Regions from separate parts of the Rhizobium skierniewicense Ch11 genome, predicted to be linked through region 1. Evidence: predicted binding sites of a transcription regulator. Region 1 holds the regulator's gene; each other region holds the start of a gene.
What was found. The regulator PhoB, encoded in region 1, activates phosphate uptake and scavenging genes when phosphate is short. The targets are predictions, from matches to a motif close to TGTCATNNANCTGTCAT.

Region 1 (8,041 bases):
GCATATGCCGGATGGTAAGGTGGAGGTGACGGGGGACCGTGACGAGTTGGTGCAGGTGTTCCAGAACCTCGTCGAAAACGCCTGCAAATACGGACAAGACGGCAAGGTCGTGGACGTCGCGCTGCGTTCGGATGCCGGAAAGCCGGTCGAAGTCAGCGTGTTGGACAAAGGGCCGGGCATTCCAGCCGAGCATGTGCCGCGTCTGACCGAGCGATTTTATCGTGTCAGTGTGGCAGACAGCCGCTCAAAAAAAGGAACGGGTCTTGGGCTTGCCATCGTCAAACACATCCTCACCCGTCACCGAGCCCGGCTGATTATCCGCTCCGAGCTTGACGTGGGCACGGACTTCACGGTGCGTTTTTAACACAAGACTCGAATAGATCGTGATGTTATAAAAAATACGTAATAAAATCAAACTCTTGATATGTCACAAATACTTCATCGAAATGACATAAAAGGGTGTGGCAAGACTGGTTATGAAGAGGCCGCCGGGGCAGCCCAGACTGGGCAGAGGGTAAAAGATACTGCCGGCAGCGTCCACACATGCCCGCCACGGGCCCCATACGGGAGAGTTACATGAACATCGTTAAATTGTCCGCCGCAGCCTTGGTGGCTTCGGTTGCCTTTGCAGGTGCTGCTGCTGCGCGCGACCAGATCCAGGTTGCCGGTTCGTCCACCGTTCTGCCTTATGCAAAGATCGTTGCTGAGACGTTTGCTGAAACCTTTCCTGACTTCAAGGCTCCTGTTGTGGAGTCCGGCGGCACGGGCGGCGGTCTGAAGGCGTTCTGCTCGGGCGTTGGTGAAGGCACGATCGATATCGCCAATGCTTCGCGTCCTATCAAGGCTGACGAACTTGCGGCCTGTAAGGCAGCCGGCGTTGCTGACGTTCAGGAAGTCAAGATCGGTTACGACGGCATCGTGTTCGCAATGGACAAGTCCAACAAGGACATCAAGCTCGTGCCGAAGGACCTCTACCTCGGTCTCGCCGCTGAAATCGTCAAGGACGGCAAGCTTGTTGCCAACCCTTACAAGAAGTGGACGGAAATCAACAAGGACCTGCCGGATGTTGCGATTGCCGCTTACATCCCTGGCTCCAAGCACGGCACGCGCGAAGTCTTCGAAGAGAAGATCATGGCTGACGGCTGCAAGGAAGCTGGCGCAACCGAGGCTCTCAAGACCCTCGTGACCGATGCCAAGCAGGCTGCCGCCAAGTGCATTGCCGTTCGTAAAGACGGCGCTGCTGTCGATATCGACGGTGACTACACCGAAACGCTTGCCCGCATCGATGCCAACAAGGGTGGCCTCGGCGTGTTTGGTCTCGCATTCTACGAAAACAATAAGGACAAGCTGAAGGTTGCGACCGTCAGCGACGTTGTTCCATCGACCGAAACCGTTGCGAGCGGCAAGTATCCCGTGTCGCGCCCCCTGTTCTTCTACGTCAAGAAGGCACATGTCGGCGTCATTCCAGGCGTGAAGGAATATGTCGATTTCTTCCTGTCCGACGAAATGATCGGCCCTGACTCTCCGCTGGCAAACTACGGCTTGGTGTCTGCTCCAGATGCAGAGCGCAAGGAAATCCGTGCGAAGTTCGAAGCTGGTACCACGATGTAACAAAGCGGGATGCGCGGCGGGGCGTCGCGCATCCATCCTTCTGTGGATTGTCGTCTAACGTTGATCGAAACGCTTAAATCCGTTGATCGCTTTGTGTATCAAGCCGGACTGCGTTGGTTTTGTCCGAACAGATGACATCTTCGGTCAAAAGGCCAGAATTTTTATCGCCTTTGAAAGTGCCCGATACCGCATCGCGCCATGTGGCGTGTCGAGGAAAGTTTCATGAACACACCTATCATTTTGTTGATACTGGCGTTGATCGGCATCACCAGTTACGTGCTTGGCACGCGCCGCGCTGTCGCGCTGGCAGGTGGTCGTCCATCATCCATGCATTCTCGCGCCGGTTACCATGGCTCTTACGCACTGGTCTGGGCCATCCTGCCGTCGGCCTTCATTCTGGCTGTTTGGCTCATCGTCAGCCCGATGGTCATCACGGCTGCGGTTCGCGCCGAGTTTCCTGAAGATATTCGCGCGCAGTCGGAGGCGCAACAGAGCCTGAACTACGGCATGGTCGGCTCCATTGCCCGTGGTCTTCAGCGCCTCACACCGGAAGAGCACGAGGCCGTCAAAGCCGGTGCGCCTGTCCGTCCTCTGCTTGCCGCCAAGGGTGTCGCGATTGCCGGTGACCCAGAGCCTTATATGGTGGAAGCAGCCCAGACGCTGAACACGATGACGACGTCCAGCCGCATCGGCATGATCGTCGTTGTGCTGGGTGTCGCGTTGATCGGCGCCCTCTATGCGATCCGCGCCATTGCGCCGCGGTTTCGGGCCAGAAACAAAGTTGAGCGCGTCATTCTCGGTGCGCTTTTGCTGGCGTCGTCGCTTGCTATTTTGACGACCATCGGCATCGTCATGTCGATGCTGACGGAAGCCATTCAGTTTTTCAACATGGTGCCAGCCCACGAGTTCTTCTTCGGCACCGTTTGGGATCCGCGGTTTGCAGCCGCAGGCGCAACGGAATCGGTCGGTCAGTTCGGTCTCATTCCGCTTCTTGCCGGTACACTCTACATCGGTTTCGTCGCCATGCTGGTCGCGGTTCCGGTGGGACTGTTCTCGGCCATCTACATGGCAGAATATGCCTCTCGGCGTGTCCGTTCCATCGCAAAGCCGCTGCTGGAAGTTTTGGCCGGTATTCCGACCATCGTCTACGGCTTCTTCGCGCTGACTACCGTTGGCCCTTTCCTGCGAGACATCTCCTCGCAGATCAATGGTCTGACGACCGGCGATTACACCTCATTCATCCAGGCGCAGAGCGTTCTGACGGCTGGCTTCGTGATGGGCATCATGCTCATTCCCTACGTGTCCTCGCTGTCGGACGACATCATTACAGCGGTGCCACGCACGCTTCGTGATGGGTCGCTTGGTCTGGGGGCCACGCGCTCCGAGACCATCAAGCGCGTTCTCCTGCCTGCTGCCCTGCCAGGCATCGTCGGGGCCATTCTGATGACGGCATCGCGCGCCATCGGTGAAACGATGATCGTGGTTCTGGCGGCAGGTGTTGCCGCACGCTTGCAGATCAGCCCGTTTGAACCGATGACGACGGTGACGGTAAAGATCGTCAGCCAGTTGACGGGCGACCTTGAGTTTACCTCGCCGCAGACGCTGGTTGCCTTTGCGCTCGGCATCACGCTGTTCGCCATCACGCTATGCCTTAATATCTACGCGCTCTTCATTGTGCGCAAATACCGGGAGCAGTACGAATGATCGACGTTGTTTCTTCGGCGGCTGGTGTGCCAGTCGCGCCAAAGACGGCCCGTCGCGATATCGGCATCAAGCGCCGTTACGCAGCCGAGCGTCGCTTCCGCACCTACGGCGTTGCCGCGATCTCCTTCGGGCTGCTGTTCCTTTTCCTCCTGATCTGGTCGGTTGTGGGCAAAGGCTACACGGCGTTTCAACAGACGACGATCACGGTTCCGGTGGAGTTTTCCGAACAGATCATCGATCCCGACAATCAACGTGCCACAAATCCGAACAAGCTTGTGACGGCGAACTACCCGGTTCTGGCGCGCAACGCGGTGGCCAGGGCGCTGGGCGTGTCGCTGGACGACCGCACCGCCTTGCGCACCATCGGGACCATGGTGTCCGATAGTGTTCGCACCCAGCTGCGCGACATCGTGACAACGGATCCAAGCGTGATTGGTACGACGCGCAATGTCGCGCTTCTGGCGTCCGGCGATATCGACTCGGCCTTCAAGGGCCAGTTTGACATGACCGGCGAAGAGGCAAACCGCCGCGTCTCCGACCAGCAGGTCAAGTGGATGGATCAGCTCGTCGCAAGCGGCCAGCTTGCCAAGCAGTTCAACACCGGCATTTTCGTGAATGGCGCATCGAGCCGTCCGGAGGCCGCCGGTGTGGGCGTTGCGCTCATCGGTTCCTTCTACATGATGATGATCGTTCTCGTGCTGTCCCTGCCGATAGGCGTGGCAGCCTCGATCTATCTGGAGGAGTTCGCGCCCAAGAACCGCATTACCGATCTGATCGAGGTGAACATCAACAACCTCGCAGCCGTGCCATCGATTGTCTACGGTCTGCTCGGCCTGTCGGTCTTCATCAACTTCATGGGCTTCCCGCGCTCGGCATCTCTGGTCGGCGGCTTCGTGCTGACACTGATGACCTTGCCGACGATCATCATTGCGACCCGTGCGGCGCTCAAGGCCGTTCCGCCATCGATCCGCGCTGCGGCTTTGGGGCTGGGCGCCTCGAAGATGCAGACGATCTTCCACCATGTTCTTCCGCTGGCCATGCCGGGAATTCTGACCGGCACCATCATCGGCCTGGCCCATGCTCTGGGGGAAACCGCTCCCCTGCTGTTGATCGGCATGGTCGCCTTCGTCGCAAACTACCCGACAACGCCGATGGACCCATCCACGGCCTTGCCGGTCCAGATCTATATGTGGGCAAACGAGGCAGAGCGCGCCTTTGTCGAACGGACATCCGGCGCTATCATCATCCTGCTGATTTTCCTCGTTGTCATGAATGTTGGCGCAATTCTCTTGCGGCGTCGCTTCGAGCGGCGCTGGTAAAAGGAGCTTAGAACGATGAATATGTTGTCGGAAGCAGCAATGGAAAAGGCGCTGGACAAGAAAATGAATGACGTTTCTCATAAGATGATTGGCAAGGACGTATCCGTCTACTACAGCGACAAAAGGGCGCTGTACGATGTGAACCTCAACGTCCGCGAAAACACCGTGACCGCGCTCATCGGTCCATCGGGCTGTGGCAAATCCACATTCCTGCGAACGCTGAACCGCATGAACGACACGATCGACGGTTGCCGCGTCACGGGTAAGATCACGCTCGATGGCGAAGATATCTACGACAGCAACATCGATGTGGTTGAACTGCGCGCCCGTGTCGGCATGGTGTTTCAGAAGCCGAACCCGTTTCCGAAGTCGATCTACGAGAACATCGCCTACGGCCCGCGCATTCACGGTCTTGCCCGCAACAAAGCGGATATGGACCAGATCGTCGAGGCCAGCCTTCAAAAGGCAGGTCTGTGGAACGAAGCCAAGGATCGCCTGCTGGAATCCGGGACGGGCCTTTCGGGTGGTCAGCAACAGCGTCTGTGCATCGCCCGCGCGATTGCCGTCAGCCCTGAAGTCATTTTGATGGACGAACCCTGCTCGGCGCTCGACCCTATCGCAACGGCCAAGGTCGAGGAACTGATCCACGAACTTCGCTCGAACTACACCATCGTCATCGTGACCCACTCCATGCAACAGGCAGCCCGCGTTTCACAGCGCACTGCGATGTTCCATCTGGGTCATCTCGTGGAAGAAAACGACACCGACAAGATGTTCACCAACCCGGATGACCAGCGCACGCAGGATTACATCATGGGTCGCTTCGGCTGATCCTGTCGTTGATTGCAACCCATCGCGTTGAACCGCTTGAGCCTGACAGGGCTTGCGGCCAGCCGCATCGAAACTGGAGAATTCGACCATGCCGACAAACTCGCACATCATGTCCGCGTACGACGAGGAACTGAAGTTCCTCAGCCGCCGTATCGCTGAAATGGGTGGTCTTGCGGAGCAGATGTGCAGCGATGCGGTGCGCGCGCTCGTCAACTCCGATGCCGCTTTGGCCCAGAAGGTCATTTCAGATGATACGATCCTCGACAATGCCGAGCGCGAAATCGGAGACAAGGCGATCGTGACCATCGCCAAGCGTCAGCCGATGGCTGCCGACCTTCGCGAAATCATCGGCTCGCTGCGCATCGCCGCTGATCTGGAGCGTGTGGGCGACCTTGGCAAGAACACGGCCAAGCGGGTCATCGCGGTTGCCGGAACCGGTGTACCCCGCAAGCTCGCCCGTGGTCTCGAACACTTGTCAGAGCTGGCTTTGGTCCAGTTGAAAGACGTTCTGGATGTCTATTCCACCCGTTCGGCGGAAAAGGCGCAGACCATCCGCGAGCGTGATGAGGAAATTGATGCCATGTACACCTCGCTGTTTCGCGAGCTGTTGACCTACATGATGGAAGACCCGCGCAACATCACCACCTGCACACACCTTCTGTTCTGCGCCAAGAATATCGAGCGTGTGGGCGATCATGCGACGAACATCGCGGAAACCATCTACTACATGGCCACCGGCAGCCAGCCGGCAGGCGAGCGTCCCAAGGACGACAGTTCCAATACGCTCGGTGCGATCACCGAGTGAATGTCCTACAAGACTGGCGGAGTCACTAGTCATGGTGCCGAAAATAGCTGTTGTCGAAGATGAAGAGGCGTTGAGCGTTCTTCTTCGCTACAATCTCGAATCCGAAGGTTACGACGTGGACACGATCCCGCGTGGTGATGAGGCGGAAATCCGCTTGCAGGAACGTACGCCGGATCTGCTCATTCTCGACTGGATGCTGCCAGGTGTCTCCGGCATCGAGCTGTGCCGTCGCTTGCGGATGCGCCCGGAAACGGAACGCCTGCCAATCATCATGCTGACGGCCCGTGGCGAGGAAAGCGAACGCGTGCGTGGATTGGCCACAGGTGCCGACGACTATGTGGTCAAGCCGTTCTCCACACCGGAACTGATGGCGCGCGTCAAGGCGATGCTGCGCCGCGCCCGCCCGGAGGTCCTGTCATCCGTTTTGAAATGTGGTGATATCGAACTGGACCGCGAAACCCACCGCGTCCATCGCAAGGCCCGCGAAGTGCGCCTGGGACCAACCGAATTCCGCTTGCTGGAGTTCCTGATGGTATCGCCCGGCCGCGTTTTTTCCCGCTCGCAACTTCTTGACGGCGTGTGGGGGCACGACATCTACGTGGATGAACGCACGGTGGACGTCCATGTAGGCCGTCTGCGCAAGGCGCTCAACTTCTCCAGCATGCAGGACGTCATCCGCACCGTTCGCGGCGCTGGATATTCGATGGAGGCCTAACGTCTACGGCGAAGTCAGATGCGACGTAACGCATTGAGGAGCACGCGCCACCGTGAGCGGCGCATATCAGCGGCGTGCTTTTCATGTCTGAAGTCGCTTGGTTCTTGTAGGCTCATCACGACACGGTGGGAGCCTAGCGACGCCCCGATCAAGATATGATATGTTGAATAGATCGGCACCTGGGCTGATAAACAGCCAGAATACCAGACTGTTTCAGAGCTCAATATCCTCAACGAAAACAAACGTTCTCATATCGTGACTGATATGACGACAAGGGTTGATTGAAATTATCTGAAAATTAAAGTTTGACTATCCGACCGGAAGGCTCTATCTATTGGTTGTCGATATTTTTTCTTGCTGAGCTTTGGTTGCCGCGCGATTAGCACCGCGTTTTGAACTAACCCTTTCTTCAAAAAAATCGCTATAATCGCACGCAGGGCGTCAGTTCTGCGATCTATCTCTTATGCTTTGAAAGGGTTCATTATGACCACAGGCACAGTAAAATGGTTTAACTCCACCAAGGGCTTCGGCTTCATTCAGCCTGACAACGGCGGCACAGACGCATTCGTACACATCTCCGCTGTAGAGCGTGCAGGTATGCGCGAAATCGTTGAAGGCCAGAAGCTGAGCTACGACCTTGAGCGCGACAACAAGTCGGGCAAAATGTCTGCTTGCAACCTTCAGGCTGCTTAAATAACGGGATCTGCTTTCCCTTGACCACGGATGTACTGGCACTGTTGAAAGCATGAGACCAACCGAGGTCAGGCACTTTGCCTGGCCTTTTTTTGTGCCGCTTGGCGGCGCAAGCTTCGGGTACTGTGCCTTTATGGCGTTAACAGGGTCCAGGCTGCTCGATCCACCCCGCATCGGACTTCCAGCAAATCGATCCCGATTTCAGGCCGGTGCGACAGGAAGGAAATTTCATGTCTGAAACACACAGCAAATCTCGCAAACAGGCCGAGATCGCATTTGGCGCCACGCAAACGCAGTTTTTTGCCCGTGGCCATGCGGTTGAAGAGATCAACTCGATTACGCAGGCGCGTGACGAAAAGACGA
Region 2 (8,041 bases), on a different contig from region 1:
GGCCGGGAATGAAGTAAGGCGAGGTAATCCGCAGCTTGGTCGTCGTTTCGTCCATGATGGGCAGCAGCGTTTCCATCAGGTAGTTATGGCCATGACGGCGCTTGCCGGCCGCTTTCTCCGGCGGATCGGCAACGACTTGCACGGTTTCCACCCAATGCAGCTTGTCGGAATTGAGGAAGTTGCCGGAATTGTGCTGGCTTTCCACCCGATCTAGATAGGGTCGTGCCGCGCTTCCGGCCGCCAGCGCGTCCATCCTGCGACGGAGTTTGGCAAGTTTATTGGGGCGCCTTGCGAGCAGCGACCTGACCGGGACGGCAACGGCGCTGTTCCAGTAGTCATCGAAGATTTCTTCAGCCTGTACTAAGCATTTGCCATGGGCTATGACATCGAAATCCCTAAAATTCGCCTGTTCCGCTGCATCGAAGTAGGCGTCTCCGATATTGCGCCCGCCGACGATCAAGACCCTGCCATCGGCAATCCATGCCTTGTTGTGCATTCTCCGGTTGACGCTGCGAAACCGCAGAACCATTTCCAACCCACGGCGGAACACGTTTTCCCGCGCTTTGGTGGGGTTGAACAGACGCAGTTCGATGTTGGGATGGCTGTCGATGGCATGAAAGGCACGGTCCGGAATGGACACGCCTAGATCATCCAGAAGCAGGCGCACGCGCACGCCGCGATCAGCAGCTGCTATGATCTCCCGCATCATCAACTGGCCGGTAAGATCCGCGTTCCACATGTAGTACATAAGATCGAGGCTTCGGCCAGCCGCGCGTGCAGATCCGACGCGGGCCGCGAAGGCACCGAGATTGGATTGCACGAGTGACAGCGCGTTCGGCTCCTCGCGTCCACAGCTTATGTCCGTCCAGTGACGGTCAAGCGAGGTCGCATTATCGTCCGTCGGCAATGCAGTGGATGCGATCTTGACGATGACCTTATCACGGTGGCGGGACGCGAATGCCATTGCGGCCACAACCATTGCGACAACCAGTAGACAGATTGCGATGGTTATGTTCACGGCGATAGGGCCACCCGGATCAGTTGCATCCTCACTATATCTGCTGAAATCAATGGATTTCAATACCGCGCTTGTCGGCTTCTTCCTTGATGATGTCCTCGACCGTCAGGCGTTTCAGGTCTGGATTTCCCAGCAGGTAATCATTTGCGATTTCGAAAATGGATTTTGGACTTTCGTTGCTGTGAAGTGTGTCGAGATCCTGGCCAATTTTCTCGCGCAGTTGCGTGTCGTCATTCATCATGCTTCCTCCATCATATGAAGGCTAGAATGCACAGGCGGTATCTGGGTTCCTGTCACGCTTTGAAATGAGGATTGCATTAGTGGGTGACGCCAGCCATAACCCACCGATCAGGTGCTTGCCTTTGGGCAGGAGAATCGGGAATGCGGTGAAAATCCGCGACGTGCCCAACGCTGTAAGGGGGACGCGTGTGACCATGTGCCACTGAGATGATCGGGAAGGCGGTGACATGCGGTTGAACCCGAGTCAGAAGACCGGCCTGATGCGATAGACCGAACCGCATGGACAGCGGCAGGTTTTGAAGGTGAGCCGTGTTTTCGGCTGACCCTAGCATTGTTGGGGATTGACGATGCAACAGGACGACTTCGACCACGCGCTCGTGTCAGCTGAGGAATTTTCCGATGCCGACAAGCAAGCCGTCTACCGCGCCATCGAAACGCGACGCGATGTGCGTGACCAGTTTCTGCCAGAGCCTCTTTCGGACGAGTTGATCGGCAATTTGTTGAAAGCTGCACATGCCGCGCCGTCAGTCGGGTTCATGCAGCCATGGAATTTCACACTTGTCACGGACGGGAAGGTGAAGCAGCGCGTGTGGGAGGCCTTTTCGCGTGCCAATGCAGAAGCCTCTGACATGTTCGGGGAAGAGCAGCGGGCGCTTTACCGCAACCTGAAGCTGGAAGGTATACGCAAGGCGCCGCTGTCGATCTGCGTGACCTGCGATCCGACGCGTGGAGGAGATGTCGTCCTTGGTCGAACACACAATCCGCGCATGGATGTGTATTCTACAGTTTGCGCTATTCAGAACCTGTGGCTGGCGGCGCGCGCGGAGGGCGTTGGTGTGGGATGGGTGAGTATCTTCCACGACGATGATATCCGCGACATCCTTGATATACCGCCGCACATCGAAATCGTCGCATGGCTGTGCGTCGGTCATGTCGAGACGCTCTATGGCGAGCCGGAACTGGCGGTGAAAGGCTGGCGCCAGCGCCTGCCGCTGGACGAACTGGTGTTTCGGGACCGCTGGGGAGCAACGTGAAGGGCTCCTATTGCTGCTGAGGCTGTGCACCCTCCAGTGCGGGGTTTTTCAGGTCGATGCGGCTTTGCTCCTCGGGCAGGAATTGTGGACCCACCATGCGAACCTTGTTCTTTGATGGGTCATAATCCCGCTCTGGCACGGGTGCCGCCTCGACCTTGAGGTCTGTCTTGCTGTCAGCGGGTTTGGTCGTGGCGTCACTCTTCGGTGACGTGATGGTGGTGATGCTGCTGGAGCCATTCTGCAAGGCAGTGGATTGCGGGGCTTTCGCCTGTTCGTCCTGCTTTTTCATCTGGTCCTGATAGGCTGCCATATTGCAGCTGCAGGACGGTGCGCGGCTTGAACTGGGGTTGTTGCGGTAGGCAAAGGCCGTCGGCATGGACGCATAGGGCTGGCCGGTCTTGGCCGAAACCATGTCCGAACTCTCCTGGCCCTCCAGCGCGTGGTAGAACAATTCCGTCTGCGTGCCTGGGCACATGCGCTGACATTGCGCCGCCTGATCGCGGAAATCCAGTGGTGTCGCATCCGATGAAATCGGGAAGAACGCGCCGTCACAGGTTCGCACACAGAGCGTTCTCAGGCCACCTTGCATGGGCATGTCCGGCGAGGGGGCGTAATCCGAATTATCGGGTTGATTGAACGGATCACCGGAGCCACGCATATCGGGGTCTTGCGAGGGGTCGGTCGAGGCCAGGGACGGTGGCTGCTCGTCGAAGCAGCCATTTTCTTCGAGAGCGGCCAGGATGTTTTGGCGACTATTTTGGGCGTTGTCTGCCTGCCGTGCGGCCAGCATACGATCGCGGTCTTCTGCAATCATGGCGCGTTCAGCTTCAGCCTGCGCCAGCGCATCGCCGATTTCGCCGCAGAGCTGCGCGTTCGGATTTCCATAGACAATCACGCTGCCAGAGGAGCAGCCATAGCCACGCATATCGTTCCGGATCCGGCGAATGATGATGTTCTGCTGGGCCAGCGCGCTTGCATAACGGCGCACTTCCGCCGTATTTCCCATGATGCGCGTGGGTTGATTCAACTCAGCCCGCAGATCACCGCAGACGTCGTTAGTCTGCGCGTACAGGGGAACGGCGAACAGAACCGCTGAAAGGGTGCCGATCAATCGGCCTCGGCGCGAGATCAATGGTCTGTCCGTTTCCGGCCCGTAAACATGCGTGCCATACCCTGTTGATCGTCGTCAGCCGAATGCAAACCACGAATATGCGTTCAGGATAACATAAGGCTGGGCCGCAAAGCGGCAACAACCAGTTCAAAATTGCGTTAACCCGGACTTACACAGAAGGGTGTGAAGCCTGAACTGTTGCAAGGGCCGCCATGTTGACCACACCACGCGATGTCACCGTTGGTGACAGAATGTGGACGGGCATGGCTGAACCGAGCAGGATAGGGCCGACATGCAGACCCTCGGTCATGGTGCGCACGACGCCGAGGGTGATGTTGGCCGAATCGAGGTTCGGGAAAACCAGCAGGTTCGCTTCCCCCGACAGAGCACTATTGGGCATGGCCCGCTTGCGCAGGATTTCCGACAGCGCCGAGCCGCCCTGCATTTCACCATCGATTTCCAGTTCCGGCGCGGTGTCGCGCACCAGCTGAAGGGCGCGGCGCATCTTGCGCGCGCTTTCGGAATCGCGCGAGCCGAAATTCGAGTGGCTGACGAGAGCGATCTTCGGTGTTATTCCAAAACGCTTGATTTCCCTGGACGCCAGGATTGCCAGTTCCGCGATGTCTTCAGACGTGGGATCGTAATTGACGAAGGTGTCCGTGAGGAAGATTGCGCCCTGCTGGGTAATGAGCAAGCTGAGACCGCCGAATGTGTGTGCGCCCTCGCGTTTGCCGATAATCTGGTTGACGTCGCGCAGGTGACGATCGAAGCGGCCTTCCAGACCACAGATCAGTGCATCTGCTTCGCCACGCTTGACCGAGAGAGCGCCGATGACGGTGCTGTTTGTGCGAACGATGGTGCGCGCCGCTTCCGGGTTGATGCCGGCGCGACCGACCAGAGCGAAGTAGTCATCAACATACTCGCGGTAGCGCGGATCGTCTTCAGGGTTGACCACCGCAAAATCCGCGTGCGGGCGAATGCGAAGACCGAAGCGCTTGAGGCGTGTTTCGATGATCTGCGGACGGCCGATGAGGATCGGCACGCCTGTGCCTTCCTCCAACAAGACCTGGGCGGCGCGCAGCACGCGTTCGTCTTCGCCTTCAGCAAAGATGATGCGCTTCTTTTCTGCCGTCTTCGCCAGATTGAAGATGGGTTTCATGATGAAGCCCGAGCGCCAGACGAAACGGTTGAGCTGGTCGAGGTAGGCGTCGAAATCCGTTATGGGGCGCGCAGCCACACCGCTTGCGGCAGCGGCACGCGCAACGGCTGGCGCAATGCGCAGGATCAGGCGCGGATCGAACGGCGACGGGATGAGGTAGTTGGGGCCAAAGATCGGCGTTTCGTCACTATAGGCCTTCGCTGCGACCTCCGAGACTTCCTCGCGCGCCAGTTCGGCAATCGCGTGGACGGCTGCCATCTTCATTTCTTCGTTGATGGTTGTCGCGCCGCAATCCAGTGCACCTCTGAAGATGTAAGGGAAGCAGAGAACGTTGTTGACCTGATTCGGAAAATCCGAGCGGCCGGTGCAGATCATGGCGTCCGGGCGCGCGGTGCGGGCCAGTTCCGGCATGATTTCCGGGTTGGGATTGGCCAGCGCCAGAATGAGCGGCTTTTCCGCCATGCGGGCCAGAAGCTCCGGCTTCAGGACACCTGCCGCGGAAAGACCGAGGAAAACATCGGCGCCATCGATGGTTTCATTGAGAACGCGCTTGTCGGTCTTTTGCGCATAGACCTCTTTCCACTCGTCCATCAGGCTGTTTCGTCCTTCGTAGACGAGGCCCTCGATATCGTGAACCCAGATGTTTTCGCGTTTTGCACCCAGCACCACCAACAGGTTGAGGCAGGCGAGGGCCGCCGCACCCGCACCGGATGCAACGATCTTGACATCACCGATTGTTTTGCCTGCCAGTTCCAGTGCGTTGGTGACCGCCGCAGCGACGATGATGGCGGTACCGTGCTGGTCATCATGAAATACCGGGATGTTCATTTTTTCGCGAAGCTGACGCTCCACTTCGAAACATTCGGGCGCCTTGATGTCTTCAAGGTTGATGCCGCCAAAGGTCGGCTCCAGCGCCGAAATGGTCGAGACCATGTCGGTGATACCAGGTGCGTCGATTTCGATATCGAAGACGTCGATGCCTGCAAATTTCTTGAACAGAACCGCTTTGCCTTCCATGACTGGCTTGGAGGCGAGAGGGCCGATATTGCCGAGGCCCAAAACTGCGGTGCCATTGGAAATCACGGCGACCAGATTGGCGCGCGCGGTATATTCGGCAGCCATTTCAGGATTTTCGTGAATGGCAAGACAAGGCGCAGCAACGCCGGGCGAATAGGCAAGTGCCAGATCGCGTTGGTTGCCGAGCGGTTTGGACGCCTGGATTTCCAGTTTTCCGGGACGCGGATAGCGGTGATAGAAAAGCGCCTGTTCTTCCAGATCCGCGTTGGCGTTGGTGTTTTTCGTGTTGCCCGTTTCCTGAGAACTCATTCTGTCACCGCTTATTTCAAGTTTCTTGGAGGCCTTTGCATACAACAATCAGCTTGTGCGTACAGCCGTTTATTTTACCTGTTCCAGGCAAAGTCGGTACTTTTGCTTGTGCTCAAACGCCGGTTTCGCATGCGCAATGGCAGCATTGTCATCTTGCTGAAACACGAGTCTGTTTTTCCATTGATGAGGATTGCCGAGTACAGGGGGAACAGTTCCATGGCCGGGCAAAGCGAAGCCAAACAGTTCAGAACACTCTTCATTTCAGACGTGCATCTTGGATCGAAAGCCGCCAAGACGGATTTCCTCTTGGATTTCCTGCGCTATCATGAAGCCGAGACCATCATTCTTGTCGGCGACATCATCGATGGCTGGCGGTTGCGCCGCAACTGGTACTGGCCGCAGGGCTGCAACGACGTTGTCCAGAAGCTGCTGCGCAAGGCCCGCAAGGGAACGCGCATCGTTTACATTCCTGGCAACCACGACGAATTCCTTCGTGAATTTCCGGGCACCCATTTCGGTGGTATCGAAGTGGCCGAGCGGATGATCCACGAAGCCGCCGATGGCAAGAAATACCTCGTCATTCACGGCGACGAGTTCGATGTGGTGGTCCGTAACGCCCGTCTTCTGGCCTATCTGGGTGACTGGGCCTACGATGCTGCGATTGCCGTCAACGTTCTGCTGGCGGCCGTTCGTCGCCGCATTGGGCTTCCTTACTGGTCGTTCTCAGCCTGGGCGAAGCTCCAGGTCAAGCATGCCGTCAATTTCATCGGCGAGTTCCAGCGCGTGGTGGCGGACGAAGCGCGCCGCAACAATGTGGACGGCGTCATCTGCGGACATATTCATCATGCGGTGATGGAGGATATCGACGGTATCCGCTACATCAACACCGGCGACTGGGTGGAAAGCTGCACGGCGGTCGTCGAGACGATGGACGGCACGTTCGAACTGATCACCTGGATGAAGTCGGATCAACAGACCGAAGAGCACAGCGTTGGCGAACTGGAGCCGGTCGCTTTTCCCAAGCTCATCGGCAAATACGCAGCCTAAAGCAGGTCGGTTTCCGTCAACCCCAGAGTTGTGGCTCTGGGGGATGGACAATCGAGTCGTCGTAGACCAGTCCGGGGAGGTGATCGCGCGCCAGCAGTAATGGGCCATCGAGATCGGCAAAGGCCGTGTCCTGCGCCAGTAACACAGCGGGCGCCATGCCGAGCGATGTGCCGAGCATACATCCCACCATGATGGTATAGCCAAGCCGCTCCGCCTCGCGCTTCATGATCAGCGCTTCGGTCAGTCCGCCTGTTTTATCGAGCTTGATGTTGATGGCATCGTAACGGTCGCGGAGCGATGCCAGATCGGCTGTGAGATGTACGCTTTCATCCGCGCAGATCGGAACGGGCCTCGATATACGTGACAGCATATGGTCCATGCCGGCGGGTAAGGGCTGCTCGATCAAAGCGATACCCAGTTCAGCCGCGATGGCAAGGTGATGTTCGAGATTGTCTTCTCTCCATCCCTCATTGGCGTCGATGATGATCGCTGTCGTTGGCGCGGCTGCGCGCACGACGCGGAGGCGAGCCTCGTCGTCTTCGGTTCCCGTCTTGATCTTCAGAAGCGGGCGATGGGCGTTTTCGGCAGCTTTGGCGGCCATGGTATCTGCGTCACCGAGCGAAATCGTATAGGCGGTCACAATTGGATGGGCGGGTCCACGTAATATCGCTTCTGCGACGCCTTTACCGCTAAGCTTTGCCTCCAGGTCCCACAGGGCGCAGTCCACGGCATTGCGCGCCGCGCCCGGTTTCATCGTGTGTTGCAACGTGTGCCTGTCCAGACCGTTAGCCACGGCATCAGCGACTGCACGGATATCCGCAATCACACCCTCGATGGTTTCCCCATAACGAGCGTAAGGCACGCATTCACCAACGCCTTTGGCGTCACCGTCATGAAGTGTGCAGCGCACGACACGAATCTCGGTTCGGCTGCCCCGCGATATGGTGAAACTTCCGGCAATCGGGAACGTCTCTGCTGTGGCTTCAAGGTAACGACGCATGAAAATTGCCTTAGAGGTGATGAATAAACCTGTAAACAGACGAAAAATCACCCGTTTTCATCCGCAGGGCAGTGGCTTGCTGATCCGGCAGTCGATATGAATCGTT
Region 3 (8,041 bases), on a different contig from region 1:
TTCTTCGTCGCTTTCCTCATGCAGTTTTTGAACGGCACCCGCGACGTCGTTGAAATGGTCACGCAAATGCAGTCGGTCCTTCTCTTGATTGCGCTCGTATGCCTTGGCCTGCAGGCGGCTTTCGCACGCTTTACGATCACGTCTGTGCGGAGAATGTCGGCTAGCAAAAAAGCAAAGAATTCAAAGCGAAAGAGCTTCATCGCTGGCCGCGCCGTGACCGCCGGATACCGCCGTATCGCTGCATAAGACATTGCTGTTAAGTCGCCGCTTGCCCGAAACCTTACGATAGGTTAATGATCGCCGGATAGGGACTGCCTGCTTCGCTGGAAACGGGGGTATCGAGCGACAGGCGCACTCAAGGGCGGCAGCATGAAATTTTCAGGCAGTTTTGGTCGAAGATCGGCGCTTCTTATGTCGTCCACAGTGGGCCTTGCGCTGTCACTGGCAGGATGCACAAGCGTCGAATATTCGGCCAAGGGCGATCCATCGCACCCGAAGATAGCCTCGGTTACGGCCACATCGGCAGACACAACCACCACCCAGATGGCAAGTGTGACACCTGCAACGGCAGCAGCCGGAGCGACGACGGAAACCGCGGCAGTTGCCACACAAGTCGCTTCCACGGCAACGACCTTACCAACATCAACCGCCCTCAAGGGTGGCCGCGTTGCACTTCCCCCCGCATCCGAAATTGCAGCCGCTGCTGCCATAGACACGCAGTTGCAGCCACAGGCGGCTACTCAGGTCGCTCTTGCAGCACCGGCCGCCACGACACCGGCGGCAGCAGCCTTGGCTCACCAGACGGCGAGTGCCGCGCTTCCGCAGGTCGTTGCGCTCAAGGGAAGCTTTCCGCCAGCACCCGGCGCGCCCGGAACCCCATCAGCGGCAGCCATTCCGCTGACCGAAGAAATGATGAAGCAGCAGAGTGTCATCCCGGTTCCAAAGCCGCAGGGTGCGATGCTTGCCTATGCGTCTGCGCCGCAAAATGCAGCTCTTGCCGCCATCAGCACACGGGAAGCCATCACGCCTTCACTGGATGCGCCATCGATGGTTGGCCGTCAGAAGCTTAGCGGCCTCATCACCAAATACGCCACCATGTACAACGTGCCAGAAGATCTCGTTCACCGCGTCGTGATGCGTGAGAGCCGCTACAATCCAAATGCGGTCAACGGCGGCCATTTCGGCCTTATGCAGATCAAGCACGCCACGGCACGCTCGATGGGCTTCGACGGCCCCGCCTCAGGCCTCTTCGACGCCGAGACCAACCTGAAATACGCCGTGAAATATCTCAGTGGTGCATGGCTGGTGGCCGACAACGATCGTGATAACGCCGTCCGTCTTTACGCCCGCGGCTACTATTACGACGCCAAGCGCAAGGGCATGCTGCACGTTTTGCGCAAGTAGCCTGGCGACACAACCCTCTACCCTCATTGGCTCGAGAACAGTTAAGATCAAGTCCTTGATCGACCTGGCCGTCAAAGACATGCGGACGTATCGCTGCTGGATACAGCCCCCATGCCAATCTAACGGCGACATAAACACCTGACCACCGCCTCGTCATCAAACTGTTGCGTCTCGCGGTTAAACGCCTCTCAACCGAATGAGAGGTGGAATCAGATGACCAGTGTCGCGCCGAAAACCGGTTTCAGCAAAAACGTGAAACTGAAGACAGCGCTGCTCCAACACAAGGCTCTGTCCATCAGCGGCCTGTCGGAGCGCCTGTTCGGTGTTTTGTTTTCCGGTCTGGTCTACCCGCAAATCTGGGAAGACCCTGAGGTCGATATGCAGGCGATGGAGCTGCGCGATGGCCACAGCATCGTCACCATCGGTTCAGGCGGCTGTAACGTCCTTGCCTACCTGTCGCGCAATCCATCTCGCATCGATGTGGTGGATCTCAATCCGCACCACATCGCCCTCAACAAGTTGAAGCTCGCAGCGTTCCGCCACCTGCCGAATCATGGCGACGTCGTGCGCCAGTTCGGTCACGCCAACGTGCGCTCCAACAGCGAAGGCTACGATCGTTTCATTGCCCCAAACCTCGACCCGCAGACACGCGCCTATTGGTCGAAACGCAAGATGACCGGCCGCCGTCGGATTTCTGTGTTCAACGGCAACATCTATCGCACCGGCTTGCTCGGCCGCTTCATTGGCATAGGTCACGTTCTGGCCCGCCTGCACGGTGTGAAGCTTCAGGACATGGCCAATGCCCGTTCGATGGATGAGCAACGTCAGTTCTTCAACGAGAAAGTCGCGCCGCTCTTCGACAAGCCGATGATCCGCTGGCTGACGAAGCGCAAGAGCTCGCTCTTCGGCCTCGGCATTCCACCACGCCAATACGATGAGCTCGCCAGCCTTTCGGACGGCAACACGATTGCTCCGGTTCTTCGCCAGCGTCTTGAAAAGCTCGCCTGTGATTTCCCGCTGAAAGACAATTACTTCGCCTGGCAGGCCTTTGTGCGCCGTTATCCGCAAGCGCAGGAGGGCAACCTTCCCGATTATCTGCGCACCGATTACTATCCCGCCATCCGCAGAAATGCCGCACGCGTTTCCGTACACCACGCCACCTTTACAGAACTGCTGACCTCCAAACCGGCATCTTCTGTCGACCGCTACGTTCTTCTGGACGCGCAGGACTGGATGACGGACACGCAGATCAATGAACTCTGGTCGCAGATCAGCCGTACGGCGGGGCCAGACGCCCGCGTCATTTTCCGCACGGCTGCCGAAAAGAGCGTCATCGAAGGCCGCCTGTCACCCGATATCCGCGCCCAATGGTCCTATCTCGCCGAGCGCTCGCAGGAACTCAACGCGCGTGACCGCTCCGCCATTTATGGTGGCTTCCATATCTATCAGAGGGCGCAGGCATGAAAAGCATCGGTGACAATGTCAGCCTTCGTGATGTCAACCACGCCAACCTGATGGACAAGATGTATCGCAACCAGCGACACATCTATGATCTGACGCGCAAATATTATCTGCTGGGCCGCGACACCACCATCGACAAACTCGATATCCCGCAAGGCGGCAGCTTGCTGGAAATCGGCTGTGGCACCGGCCGCAATCTTCTTCGAGCATCCAAACTTTTCCCGACTGCAAAGATTTACGGCCTTGATATCTCGGCGGAAATGCTGACGACGGCTGCCGAAACCTTCGCCGGGAGGCAGGAAAGGCCTGTGTTGCGCGTCTCAGATGCCACGACCTTCAGGCTCAGCGAATTTGCTCGCAACGATGGTTTTGACCGAATCATGATTTCCTATGCCGTATCGATGATACCGGAATGGGAAAAGGCAGTGGAACGCGCGCTGGCGTCACTTGCGCCCGGTGGTTCCCTGCACATCGTGGATTTCGGGCAACAGGAAGGCCTGCCACGCCCGTTCCGGACTTTGCTACAGGCCTGGTTGACCAAGTTTCACGTCACGCCCCGTGCCAATATGCGATATGTGCTGGAAGCTTTCGCCGGCAGCGCCAACGTTGCGTTGGAATTCCAGCCGATTGCGCGAGGATACGCGTGGCGCGCTGTCATGACCTTGCCAGAGGCCTGAAAACAGCTGCGGTCAACGGTAAAGCATTGAATTTCCCGTCATCCGTCTTGCCATAACGGCTTGTTTACCCTGTTATGGTAAACAGGAGATTACGGCGCCTCTCCGGGGCGACCGGCGCGGACTTTCATTCGTTTCACTGGGATCATCATGCAGCGGCTACTTCCGGCTCTTTTCGTGTCCATCCTCCTGTTGAGCGGCTGCACCTCCACCAGTTATGATTTCCTCGAAACCGCTTCCGTCGGCAAGCCGCGCTTCAAGGATAATGATCCACAGGATTTCGGCGCGCGCTCACCCCACAAGCATGAGGTACACGGTATCGACGTGTCCAAGTGGAATGGGGATATCGACTGGGCAACCGTGCGCAAATCCGGCGTCTCCTTTGCCTTCATCAAGGCAACCGAAGGTACGGACCGTGTCGATGCACGCTTCGACGAATATTGGCGCGAAGCGTCAGCCGCAGGCGTGGCGCACGCGCCCTACCACTTCTATTATTTCTGCGCGACGGCGGATGCCCAGGCAGACTGGTTCATTCGCACCGTGCCCAAAGAGGCGATGAAACTTCCGCCGGTCCTGGACGTCGAATGGAACCCCGCCTCCCCAACCTGCAAGACACGGCCTTCACCAGAGGTGGTCCGTGCCGAGATACAGCAGTTCCTCACCCGCATCGAACGCCACTACGGCAAGCGCCCGATCATCTATACCAGTGTTGATTTCCACCGCGACAATCTGGTCGGCCAGTTCAAGAACTACCCGTTCTGGGTCCGCTCCGTGGCCGCTCACCCCGCCCAGATCTACAGCGACCGCCAATGGGCGTTCTGGCAATATACCGGCACCGGCGTCATTCCCGGCATCAGCACGCCGACAGATATCAATGTCTTCGCCGGCTCGGAAAAGAACTGGCGCACATGGGTGGCATCTGCGAACCAGCCGCGCGGCTAACCCATCGATTTCAACTTGATTTCTGCGGTAATTCCAGCAGATGTGCTGTCGACCGAAGACATGGCGTTGGAAACATCACGTCTGTTGGTGCTTTTCCATCGTCTTGCCCACGCTTCCGCCACAAAGCTTGGCGAACGCATGGTTTAAATCGCACATTTGAGGAATTCTGATGTCCAGCTTTTCGCCACGCAGCCTCGCACTCGCTGCCACCTTTTTTACCTTGTCCTGCGGCTCGGCGCTCGCCATCACTCCCGTGGCGTCTCCGGATGACCCGAAACAGGTGGCCTGCGGCGGTGATCTCAACACCTTCCTACAAGGCGTAAAGACAGAAGCCGTGGGCAAGGGCGTTCCAGCAGAAGCCGTGGACAAGGCGCTGGCTGGCGCGCAGATCGACCAGAAGGTTCTGTCGCGTGACCGCGCTCAGGGCGTGTTCCGCCAGACCTTCCTTGAATTTTCCCAGCGCACTGTCAGCCAGGGCCGCCTCGACATGGGCCGCAAGAAGATTCAGGAGCACTCCGCAGCCTTCAAGCGTGCCGAAGACGAGTATGGCGTGCCTGCAGGTGTGATTGCAGCCTTTTGGGCCATGGAAACGGACTTTGGCGCGGTTCAGGGCGATTTCAACACCCGCAACGCGCTGGTCACGCTGTCGCATGATTGCCGCCGCCCGGAGCTATTCCGCCCGCAACTGATTGCGCTTACCGAAATGGTTCAGCACGGCGATCTCGATCCGGCCACCAACACGGGTGCCTGGGCTGGTGAAATCGGCCAAGTGCAGATGCTGCCCAAGGATATCATCGCATTCGGCGTGGATGGTGATGGCGATGGTCACGTCAACGTCAAGGCGAGCAGCCCGGACGCTATTTTGACGGCTGCCAAATTCATCCAGCATCTTGGCTTCAAGAAGGGCGAGCCCTGGATTCAGGAAGTGTCCGTACCGGAGAACCTGCCTTGGGAAAAATCCGGCCTCGGCGGTACGCTGACAGCAAGCGAATGGTTCAATCTCGGTGTTGCGCCAAAGGATGGCAACAAGAACTTCGGCGCCCTGCCCGCAGCCCTTATCCTGCCACAGGGTCGCAAAGGCCCGGCCTTCATAACCTACCCCAACTTCAACATATACTTGGAATGGAATCAGTCCTTCATCTACACCACCTCGGCCGCCTATTTCGCGACCCGCTTCATGGGCGCACCGGTTTATGCCAAGGGCAATCCTGAGCCCGGCCTTGACGATACCGCGATGAAGGAACTTCAGACCAAGCTCGATGCCAAGACCCATGACGTCGGCAAGATCGATGGCATCCTCGGATCGGGTACACGCATCGCCGTACAGCGTGAACAGCAGCGCCTCGGCCTACCCGCCGATGGATGGCCAACCCGCGCGCTTCTGGATGCTCTTTAAAAACTTTGTATCCGATTCTGACGGATTGCGATGGACGGCTGTGGCATTAACCACGGCCGTTTACTTTTTTTGCAGTTTGCACTGAGTTTTTCAGACCGTAATATAAGTTGTTTTTCAACGCATTGGCTGCAAAGCCTCAGAAATCATTGCCGTTTTCGTGTGCGACGCAATATAGATTTCGCTTTTCAAGAGACACAAAAGGGTCATAATGATTACTGTCAACGTAAAGGAGGCAGAGCATGGGACTTACAAATTCTCTTAATGCCTTAGCAGTGGGTGTGGCGTTCGCGTTTGTTGGAGTGATGTTGTTCATCTGACACGCACCTTGGAGTTATCGGCCACATCAAGCAGTTGATTACAAATTGCCATTAAAAAAACGCAGGTTTTTCGAAACCTGCGTTTTGTTCGTTCTGAAGATGTAACGCCGACTTTACGCTGCGGATTTCCGCATTGGACGATAGCCGACGTTCTCCAGAACCGCGTTCACCAGCGGCGCACGGTTCATGGTGTAGAGGTGGAATTCATTCAGGCCACGCCGTTGTAGATCGAGGATCTGTTCGGCAGCAACATCTGCCGCCACCCTAGCGCGGCCGATCGCATCATCATCGTAACCGGCAAAACGATCGTCCAGAAACGCGGGAACGCTGGTTCCGCAACGACCGGCAAATCGCTTCAACTGCGTCAGGTTCTGGATCGGCATGATACCGGGAACCACGGGAATGCTGATACCGGCTTTGGTCACACGCTCCATGTAACGCTCGAAAATATCATTGTCGAAAAAGAACTGTGTGAGCGCCCGCGTTGCGCCATTGTCGGCCTTGCGTTTCAGCATGTCGATATCGACAGAATCGCTTTCGCTTTCCGGGTGCTTTTCGGGATAGGCCGACACGGAAATCTCGAAATCACCGAGCTCACGCAAGCCCCGTACGAGGGCGGCGGCATTTTCGTACCCGTCCGGGTGTGGCTTGTAAGCCGTGCCTGGACCGGTGGCAGGGTCGCCGCGCAGTGCCACGAAACGCTTGACGCCGATCGCTCGGAGTTCTTCCACCACATCGTGGACCTCCTGCTTGCTGGCATCAACGCATGTCAGATGCGAGGCTGTGGGCAAACCAGCCACCGATATCATGCGATCGACAGCCACCAGTGTCGGTGCCTTCGTCGTGCCACCTGCACCGTAGGTGACGGATACAAAGTCAGGATTCCAGCGGGAAAGCTCCTCGACCGTCTCCCATAGCTGCACGTCCATGTCCGCATTCTTCGGCGGGAAGAACTCGAAGGACAGTTTGAAATTTTCAGTCACGTGGCGGTCTGCCTCAGTCTTCGTCATGTCATGCCCTCCCGGCGGAAAAAAGCGGTGCATTCATCGGCTCCTCGCCGGCCATCAGCAGGCGTGGATCGCGTGCGACCCAGATTGTAACGTCGAGTGACTGGGCAGAGGCATTGCCGGAATGCAGATCAACCGCTTTCTCGGGCGAAAGCCCTGCCTTTTTCAGCCATTCTTCCATGGTTTGATGCGAAAAACCGAGGCGAACATGTGCGTGTTCTTCTCGCAGATATTCGAGTTTGTGGGGCGCCAGATCAATAATCACGAGCCGGCCATTGGGGCGCAACATGCGCGCGGCCTCAGTCAGCGCCATTTCAGGATGGTCCAGGAAGTGCAACACTTGGTGAACCACGACGAGATCGAAATCCTGGCTTTCCAGCGGCAGGTTCAGAATATCGCCGTGGCGCACGGAAGCGTTCGCAACACCAGCCTTGTCGAGATTGGAGCGAGCAACAGCCAGCATATCGCGGCTGGCATCGATGCCAATGGCGCGGCGGTAGATACCGCTACACAACTGAAGAATGCGACCCGTGCCGGTGCCAAGGTCCAGCATGGAATCCACCGGGGTGGTCCCGATGAGTTTCAGAAGCGCAGTTTCCACCGCATCATCACTCACATGCAAACGGCGCAGTTCATCCCAGGCAGACGCATTGCGGCTGAAATAGTCCTGCGCACGCTCCGCCCTCACCCGCTTGACGGAAGACAGGCGCTCAAAGTCGCGCTGGAGGACCGCATCATTGGGAGATGCGACAGAAAGAACCTGTTTAACCATGCCAGCAGCCTTGCCGTCCTGCTTCAAACGGAAGTAAGCCCAGGCACCTTCCTGATAGCGGTCAATCA
Region 4 (8,041 bases), on a different contig from region 1:
AGCGCGTCATCGAGCGGAACAGGCTTATAGGCATACCTCCCAAGGAACTGCGCACTCAGATTGGCGGCTTGCGCCTGAGTGCTGGATGGCTCCAAGACAGGAGGTTTCGCGAGCTCTTGAGAAAAAGCAGAGGACGCAACAAACAGAATTAAGCCAACAAAACCATACTTCATGCGCATTCAGCGTTATTCCTTATCGACGTCTTGAATCAACTCTACTGAAATCTAGAGAGCAATTGTGATTTTTTAACAAGTCCGCACCGTGTGTCTTGAACACAATGATGCGATCATTACACGATGTGCAGCAGCCAATTCATCATCAATTTCCCACCATCGTCTCACAGATAAATGGCGCGCAATTCCCTCCATGCATATCGGGTGCGCAAAAACCATTGGGCAGGTCGCGCAAAAACCCTTGCCGGGATGGCGCACTGAGTCCATACACACGTCATGACGTCTGATTCAAAAATATTCGTTGGACTGAAGTCCGCGCGCAAAAAATCGACAAGCGCTAGCGAGCCGACAGGTCCGAAATGTCAGTGGGACGGTTGCGACAAGACCGGTACGCATCGCGCACCTGTTGGACCCATGGCCGAAGGACTGTATCTCATGTTCTGCATCGAGCATGTCAGAGATTACAACAAGGGATACAGCTTCACGTCAGCCCCATCGAGCGATGAAGTGGCGCGCTACCAAAAGGAAGCTGCTGAAGGTCGCCGCGTGACCTTTGGCACACGGGTCGACCGGTCGACGGAAATTCCGATGCCCTCGACCGCACGCTCCGGTTCTGCAAAAGCATTGAATCAGCGCAAGACGGCAGCTCAGCGTCAGGCGCAAAAAGCCGATCTTCAGAAACGCAAGCTCAAGGTGCTCGAAGCAAAGGCTTTCGACACGCTAGGCCTCGAAGCAGATGCGACGCCTGAAGATATCAGGCGCCGTTACCGGGAAAGGCTTAAGATGCATCACCCAGATGGCAACCAGGGCGACCGCACCTCGGAAGCAGCGCTTCAAGCGACGATCGAGGCACACAAGATACTGAAGCTGAATGGCTTTTGCTGACGCGTTGTGATCGTCAACCGTAATGTCGCAATAAGGGGGTCGTGTTCTAATAAATCTTGGAACGCGACTTTGCTGCGAGGTCTTCGATCATGACCGAAGCGTCTTTCAACGCGCTTCGACATTGATCGACAGGAACGTCACCGACGGCCAAATCAGCGGAAATCTTCTCTAGAAACGTCACGGCATCGCGGACGTTTTGCGCTGGATGTCTGTCGATCTTGTCTCTCAAGTCCCGCACCGCGACAACGGCGTGATCAAGCAGTTCACGGATTTTGGCGGGGTCGGTGTCTGAAACGTGTTCAGAGGTTTCCAACAGCTCCGAGATGAGTGCGGCATAATTCATCGACAAAGCTCTCCAGGGTTAACCCACCGTATGCAGACCACACGGTCGGCGTGGTCCTTTGGTTCTAACAGCTTAAGCGGTGAGAACAACCTTGATACGGTTGTCTTTTTTCCCGAAAAGTTTTGTACAAGCCCGGTCCGTCTTCCAGTTTCGCTCTGTATGTGATCGCGGAAAGATAGAAGCTATGGCGCATTCGAGAAGACAAGTTCCATACGGTCTGCCAAGAAACGCGTGACGATGCTTTGTACGGGTGCATCGTTCTGATCGATATCGATTGCCCGACTGACAAGGACGATACTATCGGGCGCACAAGTGAGGAAGCTGACATCGCGAGATGATGCGCGTTCAGCGGTCAATCTCGTTTCCTTGCGCCGATAATCCGCAAGACCCTCCATTTCCAGTGCCTTTGTGATGGAGCCGGTCTCGGCATAGGCGGCGATGATCCCGGGAAACCGGTCTGCGGAAAAAAGAGAGGTCGATCTGGACAGCGGAACACCGGCTGCCACGGCCAGATGCTCCATACGATGCAGCGGCGCTCCGATCTTGCAATCCAGCAGGCTTGCCTGTGCAGCGTTGGCAACAATCAGCTCGGCATTGATCAATCGCCCCGATGGCTCCAACGATTGTCGCATCATGTTTTCGGAAAAGCGGGCCCTCGTGCCAATCGGATAAACAATGCGCTGGGGCACCGCATTGACGAAGGTGCCGCGACCGCGCTCAGCGCGAAGAAGCCCCTCACTGGATAACGCAGCGATTGCTCGCCTGACGGTATGGCGATTGACCCCGTACTGAGACGCCAAGGCGCCCTCCGTTGGCAATTGATCGTCTATCGCCCCCTCGCTGATGGCATTGCGGATGCCGTCTGCAACGCGCCGCCACCGTGAAACGCCATCATCGAGATCGTCCACGCAAGCCCTCCACAAACACCAGGCTGTCATTCTTCTGTCACCGTATTGAGTGTATATATCAAATATGATTAGTTGTCTACACAACTAGATAAATATGGATGAGAGATGACACGCATCAAGCACCCCTTTGACACTGCAGTTCTCTCAAGAAAAAGCGCTCTCGACATCCTGTCGGCGGCGCCTGCTGTTCTGCTGGATGAACGTTACTCGCGGATGGCTCCATCGCTGCCCACCGCTTCACCGGTACGCGGCCCGGAAATCGGCACCGTCATGGTTCGAGGCAGAATTGGCGGTGGTGGTGCCACCTTTAATCTAGGCGAAGCGAGCGTCACTCGTGCAACGATCAAGCTCGTGACAGGTGAGGTCGGCCACTCCATCGTGCTGGGCCGGGACCAAAACAAGGCACGCATCGTCGCCCATCTCGATGCGCTACGGCAAATCGACACCTGGCAGCAACGTATCGATGACGAAATCACCCGGCCCATCCTCTCCGCAATCAACGACGAGAAGCAAAAGCGCGCCGAAGAGACGGAAGCGACAAAGGTCGATTTCTTCACCGTCACACGAGGAGAAGACTGATGCAAACAGCAACATTCGATGGCGGCTTCACCGATCCTGTTTTCGCCTCCCAGAGTGTTTTCCGAGCGGTAATGGATGCTTTTTCCAGACCTGGAACGAACGTTGATCTCGGCACCGTCGCAACCGGCCCTGCGCCCCTCACCTGCGCTGCCTCTGCCATTTTGCTGACGCTTGCGGATTATGACACCCCGGTCTGGTTTGAAAACGCGGGCGACATGCAGAGTGCTGCCGAATGGCTGGTCTTCCATTCGGGCGCACCGGTCACACCAGAGCAAGGCAAGGCAAGCTTTGCGGTTCTTAGTGAGAAAAGCCGAATTGATAACTGGAAAGATTTTGCTGTGGGGACGATGAGCTATCCCGACCGCTCTGCAACGTTGATCCTTCCGGTTCACGCCATGACTGGCGGGACCATGCTGCAACTCTCCGGCCCCGGGATTGAAAACACGCACGCCATTTCACCATCCGGCCTGCCGGAAGGCTTTGCCAAATGGGCGCTGGAGAACAACGCGTCTTACCCACTGGGCCTCGACGTCATCATCGTTTGTGGCAGCGAGGCGTTGGCCCTCCCGCGCACAACGCGCATCAAGGAGATTTGAAGCGATGTATGTGGCCGTAAAGGGCGGTGAAGCCGCTATCGACAAAGCTCATAAGCTGTTGGCCGACAGACGCCGAGGCGATCGCGATGTGCCTGCGCTGACATTGGAGCAGATTGCCGGTCAGCTTTCGCTTGGCGTTGATCGCGTCATGGCCGAGGGTTCTCTCTATGATCCAGAACTGGCTGCTATGGCCGTTCGGCAATCCCGCGGCGACCTCATCGAGGCGATTTTTCTGCTGCGGGCTTATCGCACCACCCTGCCCCGTTTCGGATATTCCCAACCGATCGACACGGGGGCCATGCAGATCGAACGCCGGGTATCTGCCACCTATAAGGATATCCCCGGTGGCCAACTGTTGGGACCCACCTTCGACTATACCCACCGCCTGATCGACCCCGCCATGGCCGTTGACGAGACCGTTGATCAGCCGGAACGGCGCGAGGCCCAGCAAGAGAGCACCTATCCACGCATCACGGATATCCTCAACGATGAAGGCTTGATCGAGCCTGACATCCAGTCGGAAGAAGAGCCGACGGATATGACCCGTGAGCCGACGTCATTTCCGGCGAACCGAGATCTGCGACTTCAGGCGCTAGCGCGTGGCGACGAGGGATTTCTGCTGTCGCTCGGTTACTCCACGCAACGAGGCTACGGCCGCACTCACCCCTTTGTCGGAGAAGTGCGCATCGGGCTCGTCGAGGTCGAGGTGGATGTCCCGGAGCTTGGCTTTGCGGTTTCCATTGGTTCCATTCGTGTCACCGAGTGCCAGATGGTGTCGCAGTTCAAGGGCACCACGGCAGACGGCCCGCGCTTCACGCGGGGCTATGGGCTGGTGTTCGGGCAGTCCGAACGAAAAGCTATGGCTGTCAGCCTCGTTGACCGAGCGTTGCGCGCCGATGAATTCGATGAGCAACGGACCGCGCCCGCACAGGACGAAGAGTTCGTGTTGGCCCATTGCGATAATGTCGAAGCCACCGGATTCGTCGAACATCTCAAATTACCGCATTACGTGGATTTCCAGGCCGAACTCGGTCTGCTGCGCATGTTGCGGAAGGAAAACGAAGAGACCTCGGCCAGCAAGGAGGCAGCAGAATGAACCTGCCCAGTTACAACTTCGCCTATCTGGATGAGCAGACGAAACGCATGATCCGTCGGGCAATCCTGAAGGCCATCGCCATCCCCGGCTATCAGGTGCCGTTCGCCTCCCGCGAGATGCCCATGCCTTATGGCTGGGGAACCGGCGGCGTTCAGGTGACGGCTGCGATCCTCGGCCCGGACGACGTTCTCAAGGTCATCGACCAGGGTGCCGACGACACGACGAATGCAGTCTCGATCCGTGCTTTTTTTGCCAAGACCGCGGGCGTGGCAACGACGACGAAAACCACAGAAGCCAGTGTCATCCAGACGCGCCACCGCATTCCCGAGACGCCTCTCAAGGCCGGCCAAACCATTGTCTATCAGGTCCCCATTCCTGAGCCGCTACGTTTCCTCGAACCGCGTGAAACGGAGACGCGCATCATGCACGGGTTGGAAGAATACGGCCTGATTCAGGTCAAGCTTTATGAGGATATCGCCAGACACGGCCATATCGCAACGACGTACGATTACCCCGTCAAGATCGAGGGCCGTTATGTGATGGGCCCCTCGCCCATTCCGAAATTCGACAATCCGAAAATGCACAATTCGCCCGCATTACAGCTGTTCGGTGCTGGTCGCGAGAAGCGGATTTATGCGCTTCCACCCTTCACGGACGTCGTTAGCCTCGACTTCGAAGACCATCCTTTCGAGGTCCAGACGTTCACTGCACCCTGCGCTCTATGCAATGCCACCGGCGTCTACCTCGATGAAGTTGTGACCGACGACCAAGGCGGACGCATGTTCGTGTGTTCCGACACAGATCATTGCGAAACGAGACAGGGAGACGGCCATCAGGGTCTAGGAATGCCGAAGGCTGCGATGGGAGAGCAACCATGAGCGATCCCATACTGTCCGTGCGCGATCTTGAACGTCGCTATGGCGCCTTCATCGGCTGCACCGGTGTTTCTTTCGACGTCTGGCCGGGCGAGGTCATCGCAATTGTCGGCGAATCCGGGTCCGGCAAGACGACATTGCTGAACTGTACTTCGGCGCGGCTCGACCGCTCTGCCGGTAGCGTCCGGTATCGGATGCGTGACGGGCGTTTTCCCGATCTTGCCGATCTATCTGAGGCTGAGAGACGCTTCTTGATGCGCACGGACTGGGGCTTCGTTCACCAGAACCCGGCCGACGGTTTGCGGATGCGGGTTTCGGCAGGCGCCAATGTCGGTGAACGCCTTATGGCCATTGGAGAGCGTCATTACGGCGATATTCGCCGCAACGCCAGCGATTGGCTGGCGCGTGTCGAAATTGCCACTGATCGTATCGATGACCAGCCTGTGACATTTTCAGGCGGCATGCGCCAAAGATTGCAGATCGCCCGCAATCTGGTGACCCACCCTCGCCTGATTTTCATGGATGAGCCGACCGGCGGTCTGGACGTTTCCGTTCAGGCGCGTGTTCTCGATCTGCTTCGCGGGCTGGTCAGCGACCTTGGTCTGTCTGTCGTCCTCGTCACCCATGACCTCGCTGTGGCGCGCCTTTTGTCGCAGCGGATGCTCGTGATGAAAGATGGAAAGGTCGTCGAAAACGGTTTGACCGATCGCGTGCTGGACGACCCGCAACATGCCTACACGCAGCTTCTTGTCGCCTCGATACCGGAGAGTTGAGATGAGCCTTCATCAACCGTCCATCAATGCTGCCGAGACCGTTCTTCTATCGGTGGAGAACGTCGCCAAATCCTTCACCATGCATCTGCGCGACGGACTTGTTCTGCCCGTCGTCAACGATGTCAATTTTGAGCTCCATCGCGGCGAATGCGTGGTGCTCGGCGGACCATCGGGCATCGGAAAATCGTCGATATTGCGGATGGTTTACGGTAATTACGCCATCGACCGTGGCCAGATCTGGGTCCGTGACACCAAGTCTGGAGCCATGCGTAATCTGGGAGGCGGCGATCCGAGACTGGTGTTGGAACTGCGAAACGAAAGCATCGGCTATGTCAGCCAGTTTTTAAGAGCCGTGCCGCGTGTCTCCGCTCTTGATGTCGTTGCAGCACCTCTGCTGGCCCGCGGCATATCCCGGGCCGAAGCATTGGAGCGTGCAGAGGTCATGCTTTTGCGACTGAACCTGCCGCAGACACTTTTCAGCCTGCCGCCAGCGACCTTTTCGGGTGGAGAAAAGCAGCGCGTCAATATTGCACGCGGCTTTATCACAGATCACCCCATCCTGCTTCTCGATGAGCCGACGGCGTCACTCGACTCGGAAAACCGCGACATCGTGGTTGCGATGATTGCGGAAAAGACGGATGCTGGAACAGCGGTGCTTGGAATTTTCCATGACCAACCCGTGCGAGACGCGGTGGCGACCCGCATTCTGGATGTATCAACCTTTTCCGCTCGAAAGATGTCAGCATGACCAAGCTTTCCCTAGAGCCTCTGATTCATTCGACAGCAGAGGTCAGCGACTGCCAACTTGGGCGCTACACCGAGATCGCCGGGGGATGTCGTATCTCGGAGACGATCCTCGCTGACTACTCCTACATCGAGCGCAACGGTCAGGTATGGTGCGCGACCATCGGCAAGTTTGCCAATATCGCCGCCAGTGTCCGCATCAATGCCACCAACCACCCGATGGACAGGGCAAGCCTGCATCATTTCACCTACCGCGCCGGAGACTACTGGCCACAAGGCGAAGAAGAGGCCGATTTCTTTGCCGCAAGGCGTGCGAAACGCGTGGTGATTGGTCATGATGTCTGGATCGGCCATGGCGCCACCATCCTGCCGGGCGTGACAATCGGCAATGGTGCCGTCGTCGGTTCGGGTGCTGTCGTCTCGCGCGATGTCGCGGCCTACACCATTGTCGGCGGCGTCCCCGCCCGTCTGATCCGGGCTCGCTTCGACGCCCAGACCGGTCAGCGCATGGATAACCTTGCATGGTGGGACTGGTCGCATGATCGCCTTTTCGAAGCACTCCAAGATTTTCGCGATCTCCCAGCCGAAGAATTCATCAGCCGTTATGGCGGTTGACACGAAACTTTCACCGAACCGTCACTGAACGATCATCAAAAGCCATCCAATCTCTTTGAACAGACCCAAGCACGGAGACGGGCAATGACGGCGATTATGGTTTCCAATCTCTCGAAGACTTACGGCTCGACCCGAGCCCTGTCCGGTGTCAGCCTGATGGTCGAAAAAGGCGAGATGGTCGCCCTCATCGGAGCATCCGGCTCCGGCAAAAGCACTTTGATCCGTCATATTGCGGGCCTTGAAACCGGCGATGGTCGTAATGGCCGGATCGATGTTTTAGGCAATGTGTCGCAGAGCGCCGGACGCCTGACGGACAAGGTCAAGCGCGGCGCGGTCTCGGTCATCTTCCAGCAGTTCAATCTGGTGGGCCGCATGTCGGTTCTCACCAATGTCCTTATCGGCCACCTGGGCCAGATACCGCGCTGGCGTGGAACGCTTGGTCTGTTCAATCGGG

Region 2: a site for PhoB is predicted at 6,035-6,051, ahead of EKM04_RS04680 (UDP-2,3-diacylglucosamine diphosphatase). Genes of this name have one in related genera too.
Region 3: a site for PhoB is predicted at 1,556-1,572, ahead of EKM04_RS15020 (BtaA family protein). Genes of this name have one in related genera too.
Region 4: a site for PhoB is predicted at 2,334-2,350, ahead of phnF (phosphonate metabolism transcriptional regulator PhnF). Genes of this name have one in related genera too.

What each region holds. Positions count from the first base shown of each region.
Region 1 is NZ_RXPG01000009.1:23,444-31,484, forward strand. Features, by position in the region: gene phoR (phosphate regulon sensor histidine kinase PhoR) at 1-364, shown strand, start outside; gene EKM04_RS08495 (substrate-binding domain-containing protein) at 577-1,611, shown strand; gene pstC (phosphate ABC transporter permease subunit PstC) at 1,834-3,315, shown strand; gene pstA (phosphate ABC transporter permease PstA) at 3,312-4,634, shown strand; gene pstB (phosphate ABC transporter ATP-binding protein PstB) at 4,650-5,465, shown strand; gene phoU (phosphate signaling complex protein PhoU) at 5,554-6,270, shown strand; gene phoB (phosphate regulon transcriptional regulator PhoB) at 6,302-6,985, shown strand; gene EKM04_RS08525 (cold-shock protein) at 7,469-7,678, shown strand; gene EKM04_RS08530 (hypothetical protein) at 7,909-8,041, shown strand, end outside.
Region 2 is NZ_RXPG01000005.1:256,210-264,250, forward strand. Features, by position in the region: gene EKM04_RS04655 (phospholipase D family protein) at 1-964, opposite strand, end outside; gene EKM04_RS04660 (hypothetical protein) at 1,068-1,259, opposite strand; cobalamin riboswitch at 1,352-1,533, shown strand; gene bluB (5,6-dimethylbenzimidazole synthase) at 1,606-2,292, shown strand; gene EKM04_RS04670 (DUF2865 domain-containing protein) at 2,300-3,424, opposite strand; gene EKM04_RS04675 (NADP-dependent malic enzyme) at 3,573-5,888, opposite strand; gene EKM04_RS04680 (UDP-2,3-diacylglucosamine diphosphatase) at 6,105-6,935, shown strand; gene dgcA (N-acetyl-D-Glu racemase DgcA) at 6,952-7,935, opposite strand.
Region 3 is NZ_RXPG01000021.1:163,311-171,351, forward strand. Features, by position in the region: gene EKM04_RS15010 (LysE family translocator) at 1-246, shown strand, start outside; gene EKM04_RS15015 (lytic transglycosylase domain-containing protein) at 370-1,404, shown strand; gene EKM04_RS15020 (BtaA family protein) at 1,618-2,868, shown strand; gene EKM04_RS15025 (class I SAM-dependent methyltransferase) at 2,865-3,542, shown strand; gene EKM04_RS15030 (glycoside hydrolase family 25 protein) at 3,690-4,481, shown strand; gene EKM04_RS15035 (lytic murein transglycosylase) at 4,651-5,877, shown strand; gene metF (methylenetetrahydrofolate reductase [NAD(P)H]) at 6,308-7,204, opposite strand; gene EKM04_RS15045 (ArsR/SmtB family transcription factor) at 7,206-8,041, opposite strand, start outside.
Region 4 is NZ_RXPG01000030.1:411,255-419,295, reverse strand. Features, by position in the region: gene EKM04_RS21835 (carboxy terminal-processing peptidase) at 1-179, opposite strand, end outside; gene EKM04_RS21830 (J domain-containing protein) at 450-1,058, shown strand; gene EKM04_RS21825 (hypothetical protein) at 1,105-1,401, opposite strand; gene phnF (phosphonate metabolism transcriptional regulator PhnF) at 1,584-2,309, opposite strand; gene phnG (phosphonate C-P lyase system protein PhnG) at 2,415-2,888, shown strand; gene phnH (phosphonate C-P lyase system protein PhnH) at 2,888-3,484, shown strand; gene EKM04_RS21805 (carbon-phosphorus lyase complex subunit) at 3,489-4,580, shown strand; gene EKM04_RS21800 (alpha-D-ribose 1-methylphosphonate 5-phosphate C-P-lyase PhnJ) at 4,577-5,458, shown strand; gene phnK (phosphonate C-P lyase system protein PhnK) at 5,455-6,228, shown strand; gene phnL (phosphonate C-P lyase system protein PhnL) at 6,230-6,976, shown strand; gene EKM04_RS21785 (DapH/DapD/GlmU-related protein) at 6,973-7,587, shown strand; gene phnC (phosphonate ABC transporter ATP-binding protein) at 7,672-8,041, shown strand, end outside.